One region of the Actinoplanes sp. NPDC051859 genome, then DNA from elsewhere that is predicted to be linked to it. Evidence: predicted binding sites of a transcription regulator. Region 1 holds the regulator's gene; the other holds the start of a gene.
What was found. Region 1 encodes HrcA, which represses chaperone genes, less so after heat shock. Its sites were predicted from a motif close to GGTTNGCACNCTCNNNNNGAGNGTGCNAACC; they were not measured.
Positions count from the first base shown of each region.

Region 1 (7,011 bases):
GCTACGGGTTGATCAACCCGTACCGGCTGCTCACGGGGGTCGAGTGGCCGGCGGTGCCGGCGCCCACGCCCACGGTGCCGACGCCCGCTCCGACCCCCACGCCGACTGCGGCTCCCACGAAGACACCGACGCCTGCGCCGACGAAGACGCCTGCGCCGACGAAGACGCCTGCGCCGACGAAGACGCCTGCGCCCACTAAGACGCTTGCGCCCACGAAGGCGCCGACGAAGGCGCCGACACCGAGCCCGACGAAGACGGTGACCCCGGCACCGGTGCGGACGCCGCCGCTTCTGACGGCGCCCGCCGCGCCCACCGCGCTGATGGTGGCGCCGTTGGCGGAGGCGCTGCGGGTGAGTTGGGCGCCGGTGCGGGGCACGGCGACCGCGCCGCTGACCGGCTATCAGATCTTCCGGGACGGGGTGTCGTTGGGCAATCTGGTCGGCACCACCTACACCGACCGGGTCTCCGGAGGTGTCAACCACACCTACGCGGTGGAGGCTTACGGGCCGGGCGGCAAGTCGGCCCGGGTCACCGCGACCGGCCGGGCGCGCTGGACGCCCGCCGCGCTGTCGCTGAGCCGGACAGCAGTGCCGAAGAAGGTCAAGATCGTCGTGCAGGGCACCTCGCTGCTCCCGGGCAGCGCGCTCACGGTCCGGGAATCGTACGGGCAGGGCAAGGCGGCGAAAACCGTCATCCTGGCGACCGTGAAAGTGACCGTCGGCGACGACGTGTCGGTGGCGGTGCTGCCGGTGCAGTCCGCGCGGACGGGCACGATCCTGGTTCAGGGCACCGACCACGACGGCCGGGCGGTCCAGCTGAGTCGGGCGATCCGGCTCGACTGAACCGGACCGCCCGACGCCGCGCTACTTGATGATCGAGATCGTCATCGGGTAGTTGTACGGCTCGTTGTTGTTCGCCTTCACCCCGGCGATCACGCCGACGATCGTGGCGACCAGCCAGGCCGCGATGCCGATGAAGACGCCGATCACGATGCAGACGAGGATCCAGCCGACCAGCGCGATGATCGACCAGAGGATCTGGAAGTTCAGCGCCTTGACCGCCTCGGCCCGCACGTACGGCGACTGGTTGCCGCGCGCCAGCAGGGCAATCAGCGGCGCGATCCAGCCGGAGCAGCCGCCGCCGAGGAAGGCGCCGGCCGCACCACCGAAGTGCGCGACCAGGATCCAGGTCTTGTCATCGCCGCCACCGACGGGCTGGCCGTAGCCCTGCGGCGGGTAGCCGGGCTGCTGGCCGTACGCGCCGGGCGGGCCGTAGGGCTGCTTGCCGGGCGGGGGACCGCCGTATGGGGCGCCGGAGCCGGGCGGTGGGCCGTAGCCACCAGCGCCGGAGCTCGGCGGCGGGTAGCCGCCCGCACCCGAGGTGGGCGGCGGGGTGCCATAGGTCGGGGGCTGGGGAGCGCCGTACGCCGGGGGCGGCGGAGGTGCCGAGGGGTCGTTGCCATATGGGTTGATCGGCCTGGTGGGGTCCGAGGGGTTTCCCTCACCGGGCGGGCGCGGCGGTTCAGTCATGGCAGACACGGTAGGTGCGCAGGTCGATCGTGGCGAGAGCAACACCCGGGACAGGTCGAACAATAGACAGTCGGCTAAGTAGCACCGGCATCGGCGGACGATCATCGCGTCCGAGTCGGCGGCGTCGTAGACTGGCACTCAAGTCGTCGGAGTGCCAGAGACCGGGTTGCGGAGCGGGGGAGGGGTCATGAGTCTGGATGACCGCAAGCTCGAGGTGCTCCGCGCCATCGTCGAGGACTACGTCGCCACCCAGGAGCCCGTCGGCAGCAAAGCCCTCGTCGAGCGGCACCAGCTCGGCGTCTCGCCGGCCACCGTCCGCAACGACATGGCCGTGCTGGAGGAGGAGGGCTACATCCGCCAGCCGCACACCAGTGCAGGTCGGGTGCCCACCGATGCCGGTTACCGGCTCTTCGTGGACCGGTTGTCGCGGGTCAAAGCGCTGAGCCCGGCCGAGCGGCGGGCGATCGAGCGGTTCCTGGCCGGGGCGGTCGACCTGGACGACGTGGTGCACCGCACGGTGCGCCTGCTTGCTCAGCTCACCCGGCAGGTCGCCGTCGTGCAATATCCGAGCCTGTCCCGCTCGGCCGTGCGCCATCTGGAACTGGTGCCGATCTCCACCACGCGGGTCATGCTCGTGATGATCGCGGACACCGGTCGGGTGGAGCAGCGACTCGTCGAGCTGCCCCTGCCGGCCACGCCCGACGACGTGCTCGACATGCGGCGCAAGGTCAACACGAAACTGTCCGGCGTGAAGCTGGCCGACACGCCGCCGCTGGTCCAGGCGCTGGTCGACGAGTCCGACCCGGAGAAACGCACCACCATGGCGTGCGTCGCCTCGGTGCTGCTGGAGACCCTCGTCGAGCGCAGTGACGAACGTCTCGCACTCGCGGGCACCGCCAACCTGACCCGCGGCGGTGTCCTGGACTTCCAAGGCTCGTTGCGCCCGGTGCTGGAAGCGCTCGAGGAAGAGGTCATCCTGCTCAAACTCATCGGCGAGGTGGAGCCGAGCACCACCCGGGTCCGGATCGGCGACGAGAACGAGATCGACAACCTGCGGGCGGCGTCCGTGGTGAGCACCGGATACGGACCGGGCGCGACGATCGTGGGGGGCCTCGGCGTGCTGGGGCCGACCCGGATGGACTACCCCGGAACGATCGCCACCGTGCGTGCCGTGGCACGCTACGTTGGCGATTTGCTGGCACAGAACTGACGGACAAGCGACGACGGTCTCCGGCGCACCGCGCGGGGCAGACATGAGGACTCGAAACCTGTGGCCAAGGACTACTACGGAATTCTGGGCATCAGCCGGGAAGCCACCGACGACGAGATCAAGCGTGCCTACCGCAAGCTGGCCCGTCAGTACCACCCGGACGTCAATCCGGACCCTGAGGCGCACGAGAAGTTCAAGGACATCAACGCCGCGTACGAGGTGCTGTCCGACGACCAGAAGCGGCAGATAGTCGACCTGGGTGGCGACCCGCTCGCGCCCGGCGGCGGCGGAGGTGCCGGCCCCGGCGGTCCCGGTGGCGCCGGCCCGTTCGTGGGCTTCCAGGACATCATGGACGCGTTCTTCGGCACGGCTGCCGGCGGCGCTGGCGGTGGCCGGGGACCCCGACCGCGCACCCGGCCCGGGGCAGACGCGATCCTGCGGCTCGAGCTGGACCTGGTCGAGACCGCCTTCGGCGTCGAGGCGCCGATCACCGTCGACACCGCGGTGCTCTGCACCCAGTGCACCGGCGCCGGCACCGCACCCGGCACCCACCTGGCTACCTGCGAGACGTGCGGCGGCCGCGGTGAAGTGCAGTCTGTGCAGCGCACATTCCTCGGTCAGGTCGTCTCGTCGCGCCCCTGCCAGGCCTGCCAGGGGCACGGCACGGTCATCCCGCAGCCCTGCCCGACCTGCGCGGGTGACGGCCGGATCCGGACCCGGCGGTCGCTGACCGTCAAGATCCCGGCCGGGGTCGAGGACGGCATGCGGATCCGGCTGGCCCAGCAGGGCGAGGTCGGGCCCGGCGGCGGCACGGCCGGCGACCTGTACGTGGAGATCCACGAGCGCCCGCACGATGTCTATTCGCGCAAGGGCGACGACCTGCACTGCCGGGTCACCCTGCCGATGACGGCGGCGGCGCTCGGCACCCGGCTGACCATCAAAACCCTCGACTCCGAGGAAAACATCGAGGTCAAGCCGGGCACGCAGCCTTCCTCGACCCTGCGCGTACGCGGCAAGGGCGTGCCGCACCTGCGCGGGCAGGGCCGCGGTGAGCTGTTTGTGCACCTCGACGTGAAGACTCCGACGAAGCTCACCGCCGACCAGGAGCGGATGCTGCGCGACTTTGCCAAGACGCGCGGCGAGGACGTGGCCGAGCTGAGCAAGCAGGGCGGGTTCTTCTCGCGCATGCGGGACGCCTTCAACGGCCACTGACCGTGTCCGCACCCCTGTTCCTGGTCGATGACCTGCCGACCGCCCGGCGTTTCACCCTGGCCGGGCGGGAGGGCCATCACGCTGCCGACGTGCAGCGGCTACGGATCGGTGAGGTGCTGATCCTGGCCGACGGCCGCGGCGGCGCAGTCCAGGCCGAGGTCACCGCGGTCGGCCGGGGCAGCATCGACGTCGAGGTCGGCGAGCGGACGGTAGCCCCCGAGCCGAACCCCCGCCTGGTCGTCGTCCAGGGCATCGCCAAGGGTGATCGGGGTGAGCTGGCCGTCCAGGCCATGACCGAGATCGGCGTCGACGAGATCGTGCCGTGGGCCGCCTCCCGGTCGGTGGCGCAATGGCGGGGTGATCGCGGCGTCCGCGCCCGCGAGAAGTGGGTGTCGACCGCTCGGGAGGCCGCGAAGCAGGCGCGCCGCCCCTGGCTGCCGGTGGTGTCGGGTGACCCGGACGTGTCGACCAAACAGGCCGCCGCCCGGCTGACGGCCGCCGCGGTCGCCTTCGTGCTGCACGAAGAGGCCACCGATCGGCTCACCCGGGCCAAGCTGCCGGAGGCGGGCGAGATCGTGCTGGTCGTCGGCCCCGAGGGCGGCATCAGCGACCAGGAGTTGGGCGCCTTCGTCGCGGCGGGTGCCCAGCCGGTCCGGCTCGGCGACTCCGTGCTGCGCACCTCAACCGCCGGGGTGGCCGCCTTGGCCGTCCTGTCGGCGGCGCTCGACCGTTGGTGAGCGGCCGCTCAGACCCATCCTCGCCCCGCATGAAGCCGGTTGCTCGCCGCTGCTGCCCTCGTCCGCACCGCCGCGGTCTGCTGCTGCGGTCGCCCTCATCGCCGCGGTCTGTTGCTGCGGTCGCCCTCATCGCCGCCGACCACTCGGTGGAGCAAGGCCGCGGCCGACCCCAGGATGCGAGCTTAGGCTAGCCTGACCTGCTGAATCCGCCGCCTTCTCAGGAGTCCGCGTGCCCAGCAACCTCCCCGTCCGCCGGTGAGCCGGTCCGGCAGGCGCATCCTGCGCCGGACGATCACCCGCAACGGTCGGTCGCTGCTGGCCGGCACCTCGCTCATCGGCGTGCACCAGGCCTGCGAGGCGGCCATCCCGATCCTGATCGGCGTCATCGTCGACACCGCCGTCGCCCCGGGCGATGCCACCGCACTGGTGCTCTGGACCGGGGCGCTCGGCCTGCTGTTCGCCGTACTGACCTCGGCGTGGCGGTTCGGTGCGCGTCGGCTGATGGGGGCCATCGCGGCGGAGGCGCACCGGCTGCGGGTCGAGGTGGCCGCCCGGATATTGCATCCGCGCGGCGTGCAGACCGACATGCGGGCCGGGGACCTGCTGACCGTGTCGACGAGCGATGCGGACAACACCGCCTACCTGCTGGACTATGTGCCGCGGATCGTCGGGGCGCTGGTAGCCACCGGGGTCAGCGCCACCACGCTGCTGCTGATTTCCGTGCCGCTGGGGATTGCGGTGCTGGTCGCCACGCCGCTGGTGCTGCTCGTGCTGCATGTCGGCGCCCCGCGGATCACCAAGCAGGTCGCTGAGCAGCAGGCTCAGGCTGGGCGGGCCACGTCGCTCGCCGCCGACCTGGTGACCGGCCTGCGGCCGCTGCGTGGCGTGGGAGCGCAGGAGGCGGCCGCCGAGCGGTACCGCGGGGTGAGTCGCCAGTCGCTGGCGGCTACGCTGCGGGCCACCCGTACCCAAAGCGGCTATCTGGCGGCCTCCACCATCCTGAGCACGCTGCTGGCCTGCGGCATCGCGATCCTGGCCGGCTGGTTCGCGCTCACCGGCCGGATCAGCGTCGGCCAGTTCATCACCGTGATCGGCTCCGCGCAGTTTCTCATCGAACCGTTCGGGCTGCTGGCGATCGTCCCGGGCTGGATCGCCGAGGCGCGCGCGTCCGCGGACCGGGTCGCCCAGGTCACCGACGCCGGCCTGGTGTTGCCCGCGGGCGTGACCACCCCGGACGGCCCGGGCGGTGAGCTGCGGCTCAGCGGCGTCCGGCACGGTTCGTTGGCGGGGCTCGATCTGCACGTACGCCCGGGCGAGTTCGTGGGCATCGTCGCGCGCCGACCGGCCGACGCGGAAACCCTGGTCAAGCTGCTCGGCCTGCCCGCAGATCACGAGGGGACGATCCTGGTGGGCGGCGTACCCGTCGCGGAGATCGACCGGTCAAAGGCCCGCCGGCTGTTGCTGGTCGAGCCGCACCACACCGACCTGTTCACCGGCACGATCGCCGCCAATGTGGCCGTGCACGACGACCGGGGCGGGCTGCCCGAGGCACTGTCCGCGGCCGCCGCCGACGAGGTGGTGAACACCCGCCCCGCCGGTCTCGACGAGCTGGTGGCCGAGCGGGGCGCCACCCTCTCCGGCGGTCAGCGGCAGCGGCTCGCTCTGGCCCGTGCACTGCTCGCCCGGCCGCCGATCCTGGTGCTGCACGACCCGACCACCGCCGTCGACGCGGTCACCGAGCACACCATCGCCCAGGGCATCCGCGCGCTGCGGCACGGCCCCGGGTCGGACTTCGCCACGGTCGTCCTGACCAGCAGCCCGGCCCTGCTCGCCGCCACCGACCGGGTCGTCGTGCTCGACGACGGTGTGGTCACCGCCGAGGGGACCCATGCCGACCTGGGCGACATCGATGCCTACCGGCAGTTGGTGCTGCGATGAGGACGCCCGAGAAGCTGCCGATCGCGACCGCGCGGCAGAGCTGGCAGTGGCTGCGGGCGGCGCTGGGCGAGCGACGCGGAGAAGTCTTCGGCACGCTGGCTACCGGAGTGCTCGCCGCCGCGGCCTCGATCGTTCCCGTGTACGCGCTCGGCCTCCTCGTCGACCGGGTACGGGCCGGCGCCGGCACGTCGGCGATCGTCGGCATTTCCATCGTCATCGTGCTCGCTGCTCTGGTGGGTGGCGCAGCAGCGGGACTGTCGTCCTATGTGTCGGGGCGGCTGGGCGCCCGGGTGCTCGCCGACCTTCGGGAGAACACCGTGGCGACGGCGTTGCGGCTGCCCGCCACCGTGCTGGACCGGATCGGCCGGGGCGACCTGCTGTCCCG
Region 1 covers NZ_JBITBX010000002.1:56,544-63,554, forward strand. Annotated here, with positions in the region: gene ACIA1L_RS04115 (S8 family serine peptidase) at 1-842, shown strand, start outside; gene ACIA1L_RS04120 (DUF4870 domain-containing protein) at 864-1,529, opposite strand; gene hrcA (heat-inducible transcriptional repressor HrcA) at 1,717-2,739, shown strand; gene dnaJ (molecular chaperone DnaJ) at 2,800-3,951, shown strand; gene ACIA1L_RS04135 (16S rRNA (uracil(1498)-N(3))-methyltransferase) at 3,954-4,688, shown strand; gene ACIA1L_RS04140 (ABC transporter ATP-binding protein) at 4,944-6,626, shown strand; gene ACIA1L_RS04145 (ABC transporter ATP-binding protein) at 6,623-7,011, shown strand, end outside.

Region 2 (7,011 bases), on a different contig from region 1:
ACGTCGCGTCGCGCGCAGAAGCCGACGAGGGTGTTCAGATCCGCGACGTCAGCTGCTCCGGCCACGACCCGAGGCTAGCCGCGGTGGGACCGTCCTAGTCGACGTTGAGCTTGACGGAGTGCCAGCCGGTGGCACCGTCAGGAGCGACCGGGGCGCGCTGGGCGGTCTGAGTCTGACCGTCGACATCGGTGGCGCGGACCCGGATCGTGTGGCTCCCGGGTGTGGCGTCCCAACGGTAGGACCATTGCACCCAGGTGTCGGTGGAGACGGTGGGAGCGAGGCTGGCCGGTGCCCACAGGCCGTCGTCCACCTGAACTTCCACCTTGGTGATGCCGCGGTGCTGGGCCCAGGCGACGCCGGCGACGGTCACTGGGCCGGGCTTGCGGGTCGCGCCGTCACGCGGGGTGTCGATGCGGGACTGGGTCTTGATCGGGCCCTGAGCAGACCAGCCGCGGGGAACCCAGTAGGCGTCGAAATCCGTGAACCGGGTCAGCTCGATCTCGGTGATCCACTTGCAGGCCGAGACGTAGCCGTACAGGCCGGGGACGACCATTCGGGCGGGAAAGCCGTGGGCCACGGGGAGCGGCTGCCCGTTCATACCGACGGCTATCAGGGCGTCGCGACCGTCCCGGAGGACGGCGGTCGGGCTGCCACAGGTCCAGCCGTCGGTGGAACGGGACACCACCTGGTCGGCGTCGGGCAGGGGCTGGACCTCGTCCAACAACTCGCGCACGGGGACACCGAGCCAGAGTGCATTGCCGATGAGGTCGCCACCCACCTCGTTGGAGACACAGGCCAGCGTGACATACCGCGCGATCATCGGACGGCGGAGCAGCTGTTCCCAGCTGAGGGTGATCGGGTTGCGGACCATGCCGTGAATGCGCAGTTCCCAGTTGGCCGGATCGATCTGCGGCGGATACAACGAGGTGTCGATGCGGTAGAAGTCGGCATTCGACGTGACGTATGCCGTGGCGCCCTCGGCCTGAGCGCCCGGCGGGACGGCCGGCGGCGGCGAGACCGGTGGCGGCAGGACGACAGCGGAACGGGCCGCGGTGACAGCGCGCCGGGAGGTCAGGAAACGTCCGCTCACTCCGGTAACCAGGGCAGCCGCCGCGGCAACCCCGACGCCGACCAGGAATTGCCGCCGGCTGTCAGCCGAAAGTGGCGCCGCATGCCCGGACGGCTGCGCAGCGGGAGAACTGGCGGCGGCACCGCGCACGACCGGCGCAGCGGAAGACTCGGCCGCGGCACCGCGCACGACCGGCAAAGAGGCGACCGGCGCGAGGAGGCGGCGCAGGGCGAGCGCCGCGATCACCCCGGCCGCCACGGACGGGAAGGCAGCAGTCAGACCTGCGTCATGGCGGGTCAGGGCGGCGGTGACGCCGATCGCTGTGAAGACAGCCACGCCGAAGAAGGCCAGGCGCCACGAGCGTAGGGCCGCGATGCCGACGCCGGCGGCGTAGAGGGTCAGCAGGATAAGGGTTCCCGTGATCAAGGCGATCTTGTCGTAGCCGCCGAAGACGCTGACGGCGAAGTCCTTGACCGGGCCGGGCACCGCATCAATCACCGCCGCGCCGACCGCGAGCATCGGGGCTGACGGGGCTCCGGTAAAGACGGCGACGACCTCGGCGACCCCGAGCGCCACAGCTGCGGCGGCAATGCCGGCACATGCCGCCCGCAGGACAGATCCCCGAGCGAGGGGAGGCAAGACCTTCACAAGGACCATCCTGCCTCTGCGGAGCCCGGCTGCTCCTTACCAAGTCCTGACGGTTCAGGCAGGCAACGAGGTCATGACCGGCGCACGCAGCGGCGGCAACGCCTCGACCACCGCGTCGAGCAGCTCCACCGAGCACCGGTCCGTACGCGGCTGCGGCCCGGGAGGCAGGCCCGCCACGGGCAGCTCCCACACGACTCGTCCCGGGGACAGCTGTTCCAGGGCGGCGTACCAGTGTTGGAGGGGTTCCCGGAGCTGCACGTGCGCAGCGAAATTGCGCCGTCGCCGAGTGTGGTCGCCGTCTCGGCGTTGTTGCAGGGTTGCGGTGTCGGGAAGGCTGACAAGCACGGTGTCGGCGAAGCCGAGCCGGTGCTTGCGGAAGGCTTCCCGGGTGACCGCCAGCTCCCGGTCGAACTGGGCCCGCGGCGCGAGCCCGAGCGCGGCCATCCCCCACGCGTAGTGCAGCTTCACCGGGTCGGTGTCGCAGAAGGCCACGCCGTCCGCCCGTTCGAGGTCGAGTGCGGCGGACCAGCGCTGCATGCCGGCGCGGACCCAGTGCCGGGCGAGCGCCACCGCGTCTGTCGGTTCGCGGCCTGTCGCCTGGTGTTCTGGGACGTACCGGCCGGCGTACCCGCGGCACCAGGAGGTTTTCCCGGCCGCAGTGGGACCCTCCACGACGATGATCATCCGCGCACCTCTCCCTGGGAAGGATCACACGAGAAAGGGCGCGCCGCTGCTGCGACGCGCCCTTTACCTCGTGCGTTCGGGTCAGAAGCCCGGGCCGTGCTGGTGGCCGTGACCACCGTGGCTGTGCCCGTGGCCGCCCGCGGCCGGCTCCGGTGCGGCCGGCTTCTCGACCACGAGGCTCTCCGTGGTGAGCAGCAGACCGGCGATCGACACGGCGTTGGAGACCGCGTTGCGGGTCACCTTGACCGGGTCGATGATGCCGGCGGCGGCGAGGTCGACGTACTCGTCGGTGGCCGCGTTGAGGCCGTGGCCCCACTTCAGCTCGCCGACCTTGCCCACCACGACGTAGCCGTCGTGGCCGGCGTTCTGCGCGATCCAGCGCAGCGGCTCGACGAGCGCCTTGCGGACGATCGAGACGCCGATGGCTTCCTCGCCGGTGAGGCCGAGGTCGCCGTCGAGCGCGGAGACGACGTGCGCCAGGGCGGCGCCGCCGCCGGGCACGGTGCCCTCCTCGACCGCGGCCTTGGTCGCCGCGATGGCGTCCTCGATGCGGTGCTTGCGCTCCTTCATCTCGACCTCGGTCGCGGCGCCGGCCTGGATCACGGCGATGCCGCCCGACAGCTTGGCCAGCCGCTCGGACAGCTTCTCGCGGTCCCAGTCGGAGTCGGAGGCCTCGATCTCCTTGCGGATCTGCGCGACCCGGTCCTCGATCTCGGCCTTCTTGCCGCCACCATCGACGATGGTGGTGTTCTCCTTGTCGACCACGACGCGCCGGGCGGTGCCCAGCATGTCGACGGTGACCTGGTCGAGCTTGTAGCCGAGCTCGGGGGCGATGAGCTCGCCACCGGTCGCGATCGCCAGGTCCTGCAGCATCGCCTTGCGGCGGTCGCCGAAACCGGGCGCCTTGACGGCGACGACCTTGAAGGTCTTGCGCAGGGCGTTGACCACGAGGGTGGACAGCGCCTGGCCCTCGACGTCCTCGGCGATGATGAGCAGCGGCTTGCTGGCCTGGAGAACCTTCTCCAACAGCGGCAGCAGCTCCTCGACGCTTCCGATCTTCTGGGTCGTGATGAGGATGTACGTGTCCTCGAGCACGGCCTCCTGGGCCTCGGCGTCGGTCACGAAGTTCGGCGAGATGAAGCCCTTGTCGAACTGCAGGCCTTCGGTCACGACGAGCTCGGTGCTGAGCGCGGAGCCTTCCTCGACGGTGATGACACCGTCGCGGCCGACCCGGTCCATCGCGTCGGCGATGAGCTCACCGATGGCGGCGTCCTGGGCCGAGATGGTGGCGACGTTGGCTACCGACTTGTGGTCGGCAACCTCGACGGCCTTGCCCAGCAGGGCCTTGGAGACGGCCTCGGCGGCCAGGTCCATGCCGCGCTTGAGGGCGATCGGGTTGGCACCGGCCGTCACGTTGCGCAGGCCCTCGCGGACCAGCGCCTGGGCGAGCACGGTGGCCGTGGTGGTGCCGTCGCCGGCGACGTCGTTGGTCTTGGTCGCCACTTCCTTGACCAGCTGCGCGCCAAGGTTCTGGTACGGGTCGGTGAGCTCGATCTCCTTGGCGATGGTCACACCGTCGTTGGTGATCGTGGGCGCGCCGAACTTCTTGTCCAGGACGACGTTGCGGCCGCGCGGGCCGAGGGTGACCTTGACCGTGTCGGCGAGCGTGTTGACGCCGTGCTCCAGCAGGTGCCGCGCGTCGTCAGAGAAGCTGAGAATCTTCGCCATGTAATGGTCCCTTCACGCACCACCGCCCTGACCCGAGAGCTCGGGCCAGGGCGGGAAGCACTGTCAGTAGGTCACTTCTCGATGACCGCGAGGACGTCGCGGGCGGAGAGCACCAGGTACTCCTCGCCGGCGTACTTGACCTCGGTGCCGCCGTACTTCGAGTAGAGGACGGTCTCGCCGACCTTCACGTCGATCGGAACGCGGTTGCCCTTGTCGTCGATCCGGCCGGGGCCGACGGCGAGGACGGTGCCCTCCTGCGGCTTCTCCTTGGCGGTGTCGGGGATCACGAGGCCGGAAGCCGTCGTGGTCTCCGCCTCGTTCGCCTGGACCACGATGCGGTCCTCGAGCGGCTTGATCGCAACCTTGGTCGCGGTAGTCACGGGCATACCCTCCTGGGTACAGGTTTCGCCGGCCGGAACGGCCGATCTCATGCCTCATGCCACCGGGCGGGGCCGTCGTCGCGGGTGCCGGTCCGCCTGGCGCAAGCGTGTGCCCCCGTGCGGGGCGCGCGCTGGCACCCTCAGGTTGAGAGTGCTAATCGGAGATTATGCCGGAACTAGCACTCCGTCAAGGAGAGTGCCAACACGGCAGAATGACTCGGCGTGGACCTGGAACTGCTCGCCGCCCTGCGTACCGATGAAGGCTTGAAGGCGTTGACCGCGGCTGCCGAGGTGGCCGGCGCCGACCCGCTCGCTGCGGCCACGGCCTTGCGGGCGCGGGGTGTCGCGGCGCCGCTGGCGGCCGCCGCGTTGACGCAGACCGACCTGCGCCGACGCGCTGCGGGCAAGTTCGGAGCGGCCGCGGCGGGGATGTTTTTCACTCGGGCTGGCTTCGAACAGGCGACCCGAATGGTGGTGGCCGACCGGCGCGCCGCGCGGCTGCGCGCCGCGGACGTCGAAAGCCTCGCCGATCTGGGTTGCGGGTTGGGCTCGGATGCGCTGGCGGCGGCCCGGCACGGGATCCGGGTGTATGCGGTGGACGCCGACCCACTGACCGCTGCGATCGCCGAGGCCAACGTGGCAGCCGCCGGCCTCGCCGATCGGGTGACCGTGGCGTGCGCTGATGCGACCTCGGTTGACGTGGAGCGGTTCGACGCGGTGTTCGCTGACCCGGCCAGACGCCGAGCGGGGCGCGGCCGGCTGATGGACCCGCAGTCCTGGTCGCCGCCGTGGGACTTCATCGCCGCACTGCCCACGCGGGTGCCGAGAACGGTCCTCAAGCTCGCTCCCGGGATCGATCACGCGTTGCTTCCCCCGGGCGCCGAGGGCGAGTGGGTCAGCGTCGACGGTGACCTGGTCGAGGCGGCGTTCTGGTGTGGGCCGCTGGCCGAGGTGCCCCGGCGGGCGGTGCTGTTGCCGGACGGCGGCACGTTGCACGGCCCTGGAACCACTCTGGCACCGGTCGGCGAGGTGGGGCGGTTCGTGTATGACCCGGACCCGGCAGTCGTCCGCTCGCACCTGGTGGCCGAGTTCGCGGCGGGGATCGGGGGTCGGCTCGCAGACCCGCAGATCGCCTACGTCTACACCGACGAGCCGGTCGACTCGCCGTACGGCCGCCGGCTGGAGATCATCGATGTGCTGCCGTTCTCGCTGAAGCGGCTGCGGGCGTTGCTGCGGGAGCGCGAGGTGGGGCGGCTGGAGATCCGTAAGCGCGGTTCTGCCCTGGAGCCGGAGCAGCTGCGCCGTGACCTGCGGCTGCGCGGGAGCAACGCGGCGTCGCTGGTGCTGACCCGGGTGGCGGATGCCCCGACCGTCCTGGTGTGTCGCTAGCCTGCGTGGTCATGGCAAAGAAGGCGGCCGGGACGCCGGCGACCGTACTGCTGTCCGCGGCGAAGGTGCCGCACGAGCTGCACGCGTACGAGGTGGCGGCGGAGGTGCCGAACTATGGCGCGCTGGTGGCCGAGGCGCTGGGGGTGTCGCCTGCGTCGCTGTTCAAGACGTTGATCGCCGAGGTCGATGGCGCGCTGACGGTGGCTGTCGTGCCGGTGACGGGCGAGGTGGATCTGAAGGCGCTGGCCGGCGCGGCGGGCGGGAAGCGGGCGGCGTTGGCCGATCGGGCGGCCGCGGAGCGCAGCAGCGGCTATGTCCGGGGCGGCATCAGCCCGCTGGGGCAGCGGAAGCGGCTGCCGACGGTGGTGGATGATTCGGCGTTGGGGCTGGAGCGGATGTATGTCTCGGCGGGTCGCCGGGGTTTGCAGGTGTCACTGGCGCCGGCGGATCTGGTGCGGTTGACCGGCGCGACGGCGGCGCGGATCCGGACATAAGGCTCGGGCAAAACCGGAGAAGCGCCGATTCTGCCACTTAACGTGACCTAGCGTCACTTTAAGGAGCGCCCGGAGGTCGCCGGGTTGTGCCGCAGCACGTCGCCGGAATACGTTGCCCGACACAACAAAATTTCGGTCAGCGGCGATCCGAGAGGACACGAGGAATGCGTAGGGGAATCTCCGCCCTCGCCGCGGCGGGTCTGCTGGCTGGCGGCTTGACCGCGTGCAGCGACAAGGGCGATGACGGATCCGCTGGCAAGATCGGCATCATCCTGCCCGACACCGCCAGCTCCCAGCGCTGGGGCTCCGACGACCCGAAATTCCTCAAAGCGGCCTTCGACGCGGCCGGCGTCTCCGCCGACATCCAGAACGCCCAGGGCGACAAGAGCCAGTTCCAGACCATCGCGGACGGCATGATCTCCAGCGGGGTCAAGGTCCTGATGATCGTCAACCTCGATTCGGGTACGGGCAAAGCCGTTCTCGACAAGGCGAAGCGAGCCGGCATCGCCACCATCGACTACGACCGCCTCACCCTCGGCGGTGGCGCCGACTACTACGTGAGCTTCGACAATGTCACGGTCGGCCGGCTGCAGGGCGAAGGCCTGGTCAAGTGCCTGGC
Region 2 covers NZ_JBITBX010000003.1:208,097-215,107, reverse strand. Annotated here, with positions in the region: gene ACIA1L_RS08970 (YdcF family protein) at 1-65, opposite strand, end outside; gene ACIA1L_RS08965 (molybdopterin-dependent oxidoreductase) at 95-1,726, opposite strand; gene ACIA1L_RS08960 (hypothetical protein) at 1,772-2,401, opposite strand; gene groL (chaperonin GroEL) at 2,483-4,129, opposite strand; gene groES (co-chaperone GroES) at 4,201-4,515, opposite strand; gene ACIA1L_RS08945 (methyltransferase domain-containing protein) at 4,732-5,898, shown strand; gene ybaK (Cys-tRNA(Pro) deacylase) at 5,910-6,392, shown strand; gene ACIA1L_RS08935 (sugar ABC transporter substrate-binding protein) at 6,557-7,011, shown strand, end outside.
Region 2: groES (co-chaperone GroES) is a predicted target of HrcA. The motif match lies at 4,639-4,669, and genes of this name have one in related genera.